DNA from 3 places in the Rummeliibacillus sp. BSL5 genome. Region 2 is predicted to be linked to each of the others. Evidence: riboswitches for the same ligand, from Rfam matches in the RefSeq annotation. Region 2 holds a riboswitch; each other region holds the start of a gene.

Region 1 (4,291 bases), on a different contig from region 2:
GTTATGAATGTGAAGATCAAACCATTGTAGGTGATGCGGATTCGGTTGCTTTTACAAATGAGTGCTTAAAACTTGGATGGAAAGGGAAGAGAAGGCAATTTGACGTGTTGCCTTTAGTTATTCAAGTTGATAATCGGCCACCTAAGTTCTTTGAGATTCCTTCTATATACATAAATGAAGTGGAAATCAGGCATCCAGAATATAGCTGGTTTTCTGAGTTGCATTTAAAGTGGTATGCAGTTCCTATCATTTCAAGTATGCCTCTTGAGATAGGGGGAGTCGTCTATACTGCCGCTCCTTTTAACGGTTGGTATATGGGAACGGAAATTGGTGCAAGAAATCTTGCAGACGAAAATCGTTATAATCAGCTTCCTTTAATTGCGAAGAAGATGGGCTTAGATATGCGATCAAACACAAACTTATGGCAAGATCGTGCACTAATAGAATTAAATGAAGCCGTTTTGTATTCTTTCCGGGAAGATGGTGTCAGTATTGTGGATCATCACACTGCAGCACAGCAATTTAAACGTTTTGAAATGAACGAAGAAGCGGAAAATAGAGATGTAACAGGCAATTGGACTTGGCTTATTCCGCCTCTATCACCGGCTTTAACGCATATTTTTCATAAACCGTATAAAAATAAAAAGAACTCGCCAGCGTATTCTTATCGGTCGTCACCTTTTAAGATATTGGAAGACTAGAGAATACAAATGAAAAAGCGCTCATTAGCTACAGGCTAATGGCGCTTTTGTTATTGTTCTTTCGTTACAAATCGGTCTTTAGCAGAAATGAATGCAAAGACGAACAAAAGGACTGTGACAATAAGATATAAGCTGTTAGCGGCATGCCAACTATGGAAGCTGTCATGGATAAAGCCATATAGTACAGGTCCTATCGCAGCTAGCAAATAACCGATGGATTGTGCAGTGCCTGAAAGCTCAGCTGCTTCTTGTGCGTTGCGAGAACGAAGGGAGAAAAGCATCATAGAAAGACTAAAGGATGCCCCTCCGGCGAATCCAATCATTAACATCCATAACAATGTAAGCTCTGTCCAATTCATAAATATACCTGCAAAGCCTGCAAAGTAAAACAGTGACAATAATGCAACGAGCGGCCTTTGGTCAGCTTTTTTACCTGCAAGAATCGGGGTTAAAAAAGTCATTGGCAATTGTGCTATCTGTAGAATAGAAAACATCCATCCCGCTTTGCTCGGGCTCATGCCTTGGGTTTCAAGCAGTCCTGGAATCCAAGTAGCCGTCGTATAAAACAACAGGGATTGTAGCCCCATCGTGAAGGTAATAGCCCATGTAAGAGGATACTTCCACATAGGTTTATTACGTTGAGAAGGTTCATTGCTGTTTATTACCTTCACATGATTCCGCAATTGTGGTAGCCATACTATGATAGCGAGAATGGCCAGAATACCCCAACAGGCAAGAGCTCCTTTCCATCCGATTGTTGTTTCTGCTATTGGATTGCTCACGCCTGCTGCTATACTGGCGGATAGGTTCATGGAAACAGAATAAAGTGCTGTTAACAATCCTACTTGAAGAGGAAACTTTAATTTAATAAGAGCAGGCAAGAGGACATTGCCAAATGAAATAGCAACTCCGATGATAATCGTTCCAAAGAATAAGAAAAAGACACTGCCCGCTGAACGCATTAAGATACCAATAGCCAAAAGTATTAAGGCTGATAACAATGTTCTTTCAAATCCAAAACGTCGTGAAATTTTAGGGACAAATGGTGAGACAACTGCAAATGCAAGCAAGGGGATAGTTGTAATCAATCCCGCCCACACATTTGATATAGTGAGCTCTTCTTTAATATCTGCAATAATAGGGCCAACAGCAGTGAGAGGGGATCGCAATGTTGTGGCGATAAAGATAATACCGAGCACTAAAAGCCATGTTTTTTTGTCCCATGACAGCTTCTTGTTTCGGTTCGTAGCTTGTTCTGAAGCCAAAGGAAATCCTCCTTTTGAATTTATAATAGATAATAAAAACGTACAGGAATCATTTTGCTTTATCAATATTTGTTTTACAAAACATGTCCACTTCTTTCTAAAATATAGTAATTTTCTATTTACCCTTGTAGTTATGTGCTTAATATATTACAATGTAGGTAACTTAAAACTATATATTGCATGCCTCATCCAATAGATGAGGTAGAGGTCGCGGTATTCATGAGTATAATCGACGAGGCGAGAAAGCGTTTAGGACTCGATTAAAAAGGGAATATTGCCGAAGTACAAGCAAGCTTTTTATTGCTAGTGCTGGGGCTGCTATCGAAAGGTGCAGAACTGTCACGCCAAAGTCGGCGTGTTGAGCTATCTTGATCAAGGTTGATGGGGAATTCGGACGCCATCTCAGTTATATATGTGATGGCTTTTTTATTTAAATTTTAGCTGTAATAGACAGCGGCGAAGAATACCTTCAGCTCGACCTTTTCTTGCAATGAAAAACGGAAAGAGGAGAGTTATGAATAGAGTAGAAACACATACAAATGCAGGAATACGAACAAACATTAAACATGATTCTCATTCAAATACACAACAGAAACTGAAACGCAGCTTAAAAAGTCGCCATATTTCCATGATTTCACTTGGCGGTACAATCGGTACAGGCCTACTTTTAGCAAGCGGCAACTCAGTTGCAGAAGCGGGTCCCGGAGGAGCACTGTTAGCTTATGGACTAATTGGTGTAATGGTATTTTTCCTTATGACAAGTTTAGGGGAAATGGCCGCTTATATGCCTGTATCAGGATCATTCAGCACATATGCTTCCAAATTTGTTGATCCTTCATTAGGATTCGCGCTTGGTTGGAATTATTGGTACAACTGGGCAGTAACGATTGCAGCTGAAATTTCAGCTGTAGCGATTGTTATGAAATATTGGTTCCCACACACACCTTCATTTATTTGGAGCGCTGCATTTCTTATAATTATCTTTACTTTAAACTTTTTGTCAGTAAAAAGTTTTGGTGAAAGCGAATATTGGTTTGCGCTTATCAAAGTAGCAACAATTATTATATTTATTATCATTAGTTTCTTAATGATTTTTGGTATTCTCGGCGGACATGCTCCTGTTGGATTTACTAATTTCTTTAAAGGCGACGCGCCTTTCCATGGTGGATTTTTTGCTACATTAGGCATTTTCTTAGCTGCAGGCTTCTCCTTCCAAGGGACAGAATTGCTTGGGATTACAGCTGGTGAAACGGAAAATCCAGAAAAAACAATCCCACAGGCTGTACGCTCGGTCTTTTGGCGAATTCTATTGTTTTATGTTTTAGCTATCTTAGCGATCGGCTTATTAATTCCTTATACGGATGCACGTTTAGCAAATAGCGATGACGTGGCAGTAAGTCCTTTTACATTAATATTTGAAAATGCAGGCATTGCCTTTGCTGCTTCTGTGATGAACGCAGTTATCCTTACAGCGATTCTTTCAGCCGGCAACTCAGGGTTATATGCAGCATCTCGTACATTACGTGAATTAGCAATGGAAGGTAATGCACCGAAGATTTTCAAAAAACTAAACAACCGCGGTGTTCCTGTTGCAGCACTTGTTTTAACAGTAGCAGTGGCTTGTTTATCCTTTTTGGCATCACTTTTTGGATCTGGTACAGTGTATATCTGGCTCTTAAATGCTTCTGGTATGTGCGGTTTCATTGCATGGCTTGGTATAGCGACCAGTCATTATCGTTTCCGAAAAGCATTTGTGGCACAGGGTCGTGATCTCTCAGAGTTGCCGTATCGCTCTAAATTTTTCCCATTTGGCCCGATTTTTGCCTTTGTCCTTTGTGCGATCGTTATCTTAGGGCAAAACTACACAGCGTTTACAGGCGACCATATTGATTGGTATGGCATCCTAGTATCCTATATTGGCTTGCCAATCTTCCTTATTATCTGGTTTGGCCATAAACTGAAATGTAAAACAAAGGTTGTACGTCTAGAAGAAGCAGATCTGACAACGAAACGCCAAGTACAATAATTTAAATCTTGAAAGCTAATCTATCAACGTTGGTAGATTAGCTTTTTTATTGTGAATTGAGCCAATTCGTTTAATATAATGTTCGCTTTTTAAATGTTTCTATCATAATAAATAATCTATTTATTCGGATTTGGGTTATTTACCAACACTTACAAAGAGAATTTATATTGAATTTTACGTTTTACATGCTATAATAAAGATAATCAAAATTACATAACATTCACTCATATAATAGCAGGAATATGGCCTGCAAGTTTCTACCAGATTACCGTAAATGATCTGACTATGAGAAGCAATCT
Region 2 (4,291 bases):
ATTAGCCTACTATGATGGAGATTATTTCGAGCAAAAAAAACCATCTAGATTTACCGGAGTCTGGTATGCAGATTCAATCGAAGAGATTGAACGGTATGAAAAAGAGCTTATGGAAAAAAGTGTTTTAGAAAACGGACCAGAGGATTAATTCCTCTGGCTTTTTTTTGATTTGTTTAAGCCCAAATGTATTATTTATGGTAGAATTTTTTAGTAGTAGCACTGTAAAATTAACAAAGAAGATACTACTTTTAGTAGAAAGAGCACTTTTATTATAGATGAACAATACTAACCACTTAATAATTAGATATAGAAAATTAAATGAATATGGGGAGAAAACCAATGAAGAGCTGGGAATTTATATTACGCGATTATATGATTGGGCGTCCGGTCATTGCTATTCAGTACGATGAGGACGATCCGACAGTTGGAGAAATTGTAGACTTAAATAGAGAGTTGCCTTATGGGCAAATCGAAGTAACAGAAGACGGAAAATTAGCATCACTTTTAATTGAAATGGAAGACATCATGGAACACAATGATGTGTCACTTGATGAGTATGAAGAATTAACACAAGAGGATTTGATGGGAATTGCGGAAGATTTTATAGATGAATTCTATCAAAAAGAACTTACTTTCCGCAGTATTTCTGAATGGAATGGTGAATCATACTTGTTAACGTTTGAAGCAAAGGATGTTGCACTAAATCTATTCTTGCCTAATTCAGGTGTGACGCTAGAAATAAATAAACAAGGTTTTATCCTGTCGGCTACCTTTAATCAGTCGTATTATCAGCTAGCCTATCCTGATATTCAGATTTCTGCTGAAGATGCTAGGGAAATTCTTTTTGAACAACCGCTTGTCGAACTTGCGATTGCAGACTTGAATGGGGAATTACAGCTTCTCTACAAACCAAAAAGTGGCACTTTTAGAGTACATGTAGACGGTAGTCTCCAATACGAAGAGGATTTTATGGAATATGGGGAGCAAAATGCTAATTCCTTTGAGCCCGTTACAGTAACCGAGAGTGTAAAAACATTGCTTGGTGTAACTGATGATATGCAATTGATTGAGGACGGAGCAAATCGTTTTTGGTATATAGGCAATTCGAAAAACACCGATGAAGAAGAACCTGTTATTAAAATTGAAAACATAGATTCTATGTTTATGGAATACGAATCGCTGGTAGAGTGGGAAGAGCAGAAAGAAGAACTGCCAGAAGCTACATTAGCTAATAAAGCAAAAATGTTCCTAGAGGCGATTGTGGGCGATGTCCATGAAAAGTACCTGTTAGAAGTACAGCAAGGGGAAATGGAATATTCGTCATATGGCATAATAACAGAAGAAGACTTGTCAGAAGAGGAACGACAATTCTTTGAAGAGTTGGAGTTAGAAGAAGATGATGAGTTTGACGAAAACTTTGACTTTGAGCCATACACAACATTTTCATTTATAAGACAGCATAAGGGTGTCCTATTAAGTGATTACACCATTCATATCAATGTAGGGAAATATACGGGGATTATTCGTGAATGTTCGCTGCTGTTGCCAAACGAAGGGAAGTTAAATACCCTAGACATTGTACCAGTCCTGCCTTTAGAGGAAGCCGACGCTAAATTTAAAGAACAGCTGGAAATGCATCTTGCACGAACTGAGGTCAATGATGAAGAAGATGAAGACCTAATTATATATGATTTGACTTATGAAGCAGAATTTCCAGCTGGAAAAGAAATCATGGCTATTAATGCCATGAGCGGGGAAGTCTATTATGCAGAAGAAGAATATGAGGAAGATTGATGGCTAGAATCTTTTAAATTGTTGAAATATTATTGACATCCATTCCATCCCTATTGTAGACTGTTTAAAACATAACTAAATATAGCCTCACTTATACGGTGAGGTAGAGGCGCAGTATTTATTAGTTCTTAGTGGAGTTAGAGAAAGCGATGAGTCTAAGAAGAAGGAAATATTGCCGAAGTGTGTAACAAGTTTCTCATTGTTGCATGCTGGGTCTGCAGTGAATAACTGCAGGACTGTCTCAATAAATTTCTATGGTTTATTGAGTTGTGCTATCTCAAATTGGGATATAAGTAGAGGATTTAGGACTAGAATTACGTAGCCCTGAGTTCAACTCAGGTCTATAATTCTAGTCTTTTTTATTTAGAAAAAAGGGAGAGATCAATATGAAAAAAATAGGAACACTGTTATCAAGCATGTTACTAATTGCTGTGCTAATTCTAACAGGGTGCAGTTCTAAAGAATCTGGTGATACAAAGTCTTCAGGCAGCAAAGGAAGCGACACATTTACAGTCGGCATGGAAGCAGGTTATCCGCCGTTTAACTGGACGCAAGGTGACGATTCTAATGGTGCGGTTGCCATTCAAGGGAACGCTGAATATGCAGGTGGATATGATGTTCAAATTGCCAAAAAAATTGCAGATGGCTTAGGAAAAAAACTTGTCATTTCTAAAATGGAATGGGACGGTTTAGTGCCAGCTTTAGCTTCAGGTAAGATAGATGCGATTATTGCAGGGATGTCTCCTACTGAAGAACGCAAAAAGACAATCGACTTCTCTGACAATTACTATACATCTCATCTAGTGATGGTCGTTAAAAAAGGAAGTAAATATGAAAATGCTACTTCAATTGAAGACTTTAAAGGGGCAAGAGTAACAGCTCAATTAAATACATTCCACTATACAGTTATTGATCAAATTCCAGGCGTGAAAAAACAAACAGCAACGGATAATTTCTCCGCTATGCGCGTGGCTTTACAAGCAGGCAAGATGGATGCATATGTTTCAGAGAAACCAGAAGCAGTATCAGCAACTTCAGCCAATGATCAATTTAAAATGGTTGAATTTAGCGACGGCAAAGGATTTAAAACAGCCGCGGAAGATACACAAACAGCAGTGGGTATACCGAAAGATAGCAAATTAACAAAGAAAATCAATGAAATACTAAAAGGCATCTCAGAAGAAGAGCGTACAAAAATGATGGATGATGCCATTAAACAACAACCAGCAGCCAAATAATGCAAAAGTTCACTTAGTGAAAGTGCTCTTCAGCTTTCACTAGCTTTGCATCAATCGCGCTTTAACATGTAATATTTACGCCTAAAGGATACGGCATGTATTAAAGCTTTGTTATAGGAGAGACATAAGCATCTGTTAAGGCGCTGTTTGGAGGAGGAAAATAGATGAGTTTAGAATGGTTTATAGAGATTATCGTCAATAACTGGCCAATGTTTTTAAGAGGCGCATGGATGACGTTGCTCATTGCGACAGTTGGTACAATTTTTGGCGCCTTAATTGGCTTAATCATCGGTATTATTCATACAATCCCGAAAAGCAAAAGTAGAATTAAAAGAGTATTTTTAAAATGCGTAAGCATCATTTTATCGGTATATGTGGAATTTTTCCGCGGAACCCCAATGATTGTGCAGGCGATGGTTGTTTACTTTGGTTCTGACCTGATATTTCACATTGATATGAACCGTACATTTGCGGCAATGTTCATTGTTTCTCTCAATACAGGGGCTTACATGGCAGAAATCGTACGAGGTGGCATTATTAGCATCGACAATGGACAATTTGAAGCAGCACGCGCGATTGGTATGAATCATTGGAAAACGATGGTGCATGTCGTTTTGCCACAGGTAATGCGCAATATTTTGCCAGCTACAAGCAATCAATACATTATGAATATTAAAGATACATCAGTGTTAAATGTGATCGGTGTTACCGAATTATTCTTCCAAACGAAGACGATTGCAGGAAATAACTTCCGCTACTTTGAGTCATTCTTTGTCGCCTGTATCATTTATCTGATTATGACTATTATAGTGACACAAATATTGAGATATTTCGAAAGAAAACTTGCCGGCAATGCAACATATCAGCTAATAGATAATCAAGAAATGCTGAGCGGACAGAAGGCATCATAATAACAAAGGAGAGGGATTCTATGGAAAACATTATCGATATCATGCATCTCAATAAATCCTTTGGATCACATGAGGTATTAAGAGATATTAACTTTTCTGTTAAGGAGGGTGAAGTAGTTTGTGTGATTGGCTCTTCGGGCTCAGGGAAATCAACACTGCTGCGCTGTATTAACTTGCTTGAATCGCCCACTGGCGGAAAGATTTTATATAAAGGACAGGATATACTGGACCAAGAGCATAATTTAAATACATACCGTACTCACCTCGGCATGGTATTCCAGCAATTTAATCTGTTTAATAACTGTGATGTATTAAGCAATTGTATGGTAGGACCAATAAAAGTATTAA
Region 3 (4,291 bases), on a different contig from region 2:
GTCATCATATCCAGCAAACTGTCTTGGAAAACCTTTGCCGTTTTCTAAGACATGCGTGCAAGCTGTCACAATCATACCGACACCTTTTGAACGGCGGTCATAATAAGCAACCTCCGCGTCTGTAACGGTACCATCGTCATTACCAGAGTAGTTCGTCATAGGTGCCATTACCACTCGATTGCGCAATGTTACCCCGTTTTTCAATGTATATTCTTCAAATAAATCTGCCATACATATTGACCTCCTATTTTTCATTTCTTCACTAATTTATCGTATTCTGCAAGTAATCATGTGTCAAAGAATTGAAACTCCCTAGCAAAACAACTTTTGTACGTTCACGTTGTACAATAGGTACATTACAGATGCAAACTATTGATGTGCTATAATCCATTCTGCCGCTTCGCTCAGGTCATTACATACTGCATCGGCTAGTGGATCGCGTTCACCTAAATAAACTGTTTTCGTCCCTGCTTTCTTCCCCGCCATTATATCTGTATCCGTATCACCAACCATAAATGATTTTGATAAGTCAACTTCATATTTTGTTGCTAAGTCTTCAATTAACTTGCTATTAGGCTTTCGGCAAGCGCAACCAGCTTTTGGTTTATGTGGACAATAGACTGCCTCATCCACCTGAGCTCCCTGTTTCTTTAACTCCTCAATCATATGCAAGTGGATTTTTTTCAATTCCGATTCTTTCATATATCCAAGACCTACACCGCCCTGATTGGTGACCACAAACACAAAATCAAAATAAGCATTCAATTTTTTTATGGCTTCGGGAACACCCGGTAAGAAATACAAATCTTTCGGTTTGTTCACAAACTTTACCCTATTGGTTAGTACCTCATTAATGACCCCATCACGATCTAAAAATACGGCTTTTTTCATATATATAAGCACCTTTCTTTAGCGTTTATCTTCTTCATCATTGTCACATTTTACTAATTCTAAAACAAACATTCTTTTATGCTTAAGCGTTTCGTTGAAAGAGATTCGGGTATATTTATGTTGTAATCACATATCAAAAAAATGAAACAAATAATGGAGGTAATACACATGGATAAAAAAGTATTAGGAATTTATAACTCAAGCGCGGAAGTGATTAAAGCTATTGATGAATATCGTCAAAAAGGATATGCAACTGACGATTTCTCAATTGCACTTAATACAACAAACTTCCCTTCTGCTCCATCAGTCGTAAAAAATGAAACAGGCGTACTAACAGAAGATGTCGGCGGTCGCAATATGGAAGAAGATGAAGGTTTCTTCGATCGCCTAGCAGCAGTATTTAAAGGTGATTTCCACACAGATGTGGACCATGCATCTTATTACGAATATTTCTTAACACTTGGCTTTGATGAAGAATCTGCTCGTCGCTACGAACGCGATATTAACGATGGCCGTATTCTACTTTTAGCAAACAAAGAAGATGATGCCCTTTTAGGCACTGCTGACCCACTAACACCAGTAGACAACCAAGAGGCAAATGTAGGTCTTGATACCACAGTAGCTACTAATGATACAGTGGATGTTAATAATACAGTGGCAGATGAGCAAACATTAAAATTGCGCAAAGAACAACTTGATGTTGAAAAAGACCAAGTACAAACTGGTGAGGTTGAAGTTCACAAAGATGTTGTGGAAGAACCACAAACAGTCAATGTACCTGTCACACACGATGAAGTATATGTGGAAAGACGAAAAGTTACCGATGAAGCAGCTGCCACTACAGATGCTTATGCTCCAATGGGCGAAGACGACACAATCCGTATTCCAATCGTCGAAGAACAAATTGAAGTGACTAAAAGACCAGTGGTAAACGAAGAAGTAGTCATTGGTAAAAAACAAGTGACCGAAACAGAACAAGTCACTGATAATCTAAAACGCGAGGAAGCACGCATTGAAACGACTGGTGATGCTTCTGTCACAGATAGCGATGTAGATGCGGCAAATCGTGGTGCTATTACAGAGCAAGAATTGTACGATCCTGCAAATCAAAACGATAATGACCTTAAAAAGAACAATCTTGATGATACGCTTACAGCTGGCAATATGAATGCCGATATTAAAAACAGAGAAATATAATAATATTTGGCTTTCTATCTTGTAAAAGCATAGCTAGACTGCTATACTTTCTGTAATTGAATATTCACTTATTTCAATATCTTTTGAAATAAGGATAGAGGCGCAAAAACCATGAGTAAGCTGCAAGAGGATGATGAGATCCGACTACTGCAGTGGAAAGGGGAATTTGCCGAAGCTTAGAGAAACTCATATTTCTCTATTGCTGGGCCTGTTGTTGAATAAACACAGGACTGTCATGTAGGAAACTATATGGAGGGCTATCGTACGCATGGAGATGACTTTATGAATTCTCGCAGCAACGTAGTCACATCACGTTGCTGCTTTTTTTGCGTTATTTTCTATACTGCCCTTCTCCAAAAAATGAAAAGGAAGTGGAGAAGCAATGAATTTTGGAAGAATTATAACGGCGATGGTGACCCCATTTGACCAACAAGGAAATATTGACTTTAGAGCTACTCGTGAGCTGATTAATTATCTTATCGAAAACGGCTCAGATGGCATTGTGGTAGCTGGCACTACAGGTGAATCCCCTACACTCACAACGGCAGAAAAAATTAGTTTATTTCAATTTGTCGTAGATGAAGTAAACCATAGGGTTCCTGTTATTGCAGGCACCGGATCTAATAATACAAGGGCATCCATTGAACTGACTAAATCTGCTGAACATACTGGTGTGGATGGAATCATGCTTGTTGCACCTTACTATAATAAACCATCACAAGAAGGTCTTTATCAGCACTTCAAAGCAATTGCGGATTCAACGCAGCTACCAATCATTCTCTACAATATCCCTGGAAGAAGTGTTGTCAATCTAACCGTTGAAACAGTCACTCGCCTTGCCGCGATTAATAACATCGTGTCCATTAAAGATGCGAGCGGAAATTTGGATGCAATGGCTGAACTCATTACGCAAACACCCAATGATTTCAGTGTCTATACAGGAGAAGACCATTTAACACTGCCATCTTTATCGATTGGCGCTACTGGCGTTATTTCTGTATCTTCCCATATTATTGGAAATGAAATGCAAGCGATGATGGAAAAGTTTAAAAACGGGAATGTGATGGAAGCTGCGGTAGATCATCGTAGGCTTCTCCCTATATTCAAAGGACTATTTAGCGCACCTAACCCTTGCCCTGTAAAAGCCGGACTGAATCTGAGAGGAATAGCAGTAGGCGGTGTACGTTTGCCTTTAATACCCCTTAATGAAGAAGAAACTACTGAGTTGCAGCATCTATTGCAGACTGTATGTAAAGAAGACACAGCTTTAAAAAGTTAATTTAAAATAGGCACCAAAGTTCCGCGAGAAGCGTACAGTATAGTAAAAAAGGAATGATGTTTTGTATCACTATCATTGTCCATCTTGCGGAACAACCCACGGCTATTATCCGAATAGCCCCTCCCCTTACCAGTTTCAAAATCAATACCAGCAAACCTACCAAAGTCCGAATAGTGTTTATTTAAGAGATTATGGTCCAGCACCTTTTGCTATCAATATAGACACAGCAACAAAACAAAACACAAACTACCGCACAGCGCTATGGACCGGTGAGCATTTGCAGCTTACTCTGATGAGCATTCCAGTCGGAGGAGATATTGGTTTGGAGATTCACCCGCATACGGACCAGTTTATTCGCATTGAAGAAGGCGAAGGCCTTGTACAAATGGGTAAGAATAAACAGTTCTTAGACTTCCAGCAACCAGTGCGGGATGATTATGTCTTTTTCGTTCCAGCTGGCACATGGCATAATCTGACCAATACAGGCAACAAGCCAATCAAGCTGTATTCAATCTATGCTCCTCCTAACCATCCACGCGGCACGGTCCATCAAACCAAAGCAATCGCCGAAGCGGAGGAACCTCAATAAATAATCATTAAAAAAAGCAGCCTCCTCCTTAAGGACGGTTGCTTTTTTTTAGATAAAGGATGTTTGTACCGTCAACTCTCCTTCTTTTAAATTTGAACAAAAGAAAGGAGAATCTTTTTAATCAAGATTCTCCTTTTCTACTATTATAGAAGTCGCTTATTTCAATGTAGCTGTAATGGTAATAGAAGGATCGTCCATGGATATGCTATAACGTCCTTTCTTTACCGTATAGACAAATTCACGCGGCTTGTCCCCAGTATCGAATGGTACATGTTTAATTAGTTTATGATTTTGATCATAAAAACGCATTTTATTATTACCATATTGAGTATGAT

What was found. Region 2 has a riboswitch for lysine ahead of RCJ93_RS14025 (transporter substrate-binding domain-containing protein). Riboswitches for the same ligand answer to the same signal wherever they lie in the genome.
Region 1: it holds a riboswitch for lysine, as region 2 does, so the genes downstream of both, RCJ93_RS15795 (amino acid permease) here and RCJ93_RS14025 (transporter substrate-binding domain-containing protein) in region 2, are expected to answer to the same signal.
Region 3: it holds a riboswitch for lysine, as region 2 does, so the genes downstream of both, dapA (4-hydroxy-tetrahydrodipicolinate synthase) here and RCJ93_RS14025 (transporter substrate-binding domain-containing protein) in region 2, are expected to answer to the same signal.

What each region holds. Positions count from the first base shown of each region.
Region 1 covers NZ_JAVGCV010000009.1:3,372-7,662, reverse strand. The annotation lists gene RCJ93_RS15805 (nitric oxide synthase oxygenase) at 1-701, shown strand, start outside; gene RCJ93_RS15800 (CynX/NimT family MFS transporter) at 752-1,966, opposite strand; lysine riboswitch at 2,161-2,340, shown strand; gene RCJ93_RS15795 (amino acid permease) at 2,481-3,992, shown strand; purine riboswitch at 4,197-4,291, shown strand, end outside.
Region 2 covers NZ_JAVGCV010000005.1:90,784-95,074, reverse strand. The annotation lists gene ldmS (L-aspartate--L-methionine ligase LdmS) at 1-148, shown strand, start outside; gene RCJ93_RS14030 (hypothetical protein) at 340-1,794, shown strand; lysine riboswitch at 1,891-2,077, shown strand; gene RCJ93_RS14025 (transporter substrate-binding domain-containing protein) at 2,181-3,032, shown strand; gene RCJ93_RS14020 (amino acid ABC transporter permease) at 3,197-3,943, shown strand; gene RCJ93_RS14015 (amino acid ABC transporter ATP-binding protein) at 3,964-4,291, shown strand, end outside.
Region 3 covers NZ_JAVGCV010000003.1:79,613-83,903, forward strand. The annotation lists gene RCJ93_RS12065 (NADH-dependent flavin oxidoreductase) at 1-231, opposite strand, end outside; gene RCJ93_RS12070 (D-glycero-alpha-D-manno-heptose-1,7-bisphosphate 7-phosphatase) at 370-891, opposite strand; gene RCJ93_RS12075 (YsnF/AvaK domain-containing protein) at 1,060-2,088, shown strand; lysine riboswitch at 2,176-2,356, shown strand; gene dapA (4-hydroxy-tetrahydrodipicolinate synthase) at 2,471-3,367, shown strand; gene RCJ93_RS12085 (cupin domain-containing protein) at 3,429-3,956, shown strand; gene RCJ93_RS12090 (hypothetical protein) at 4,113-4,291, opposite strand, start outside.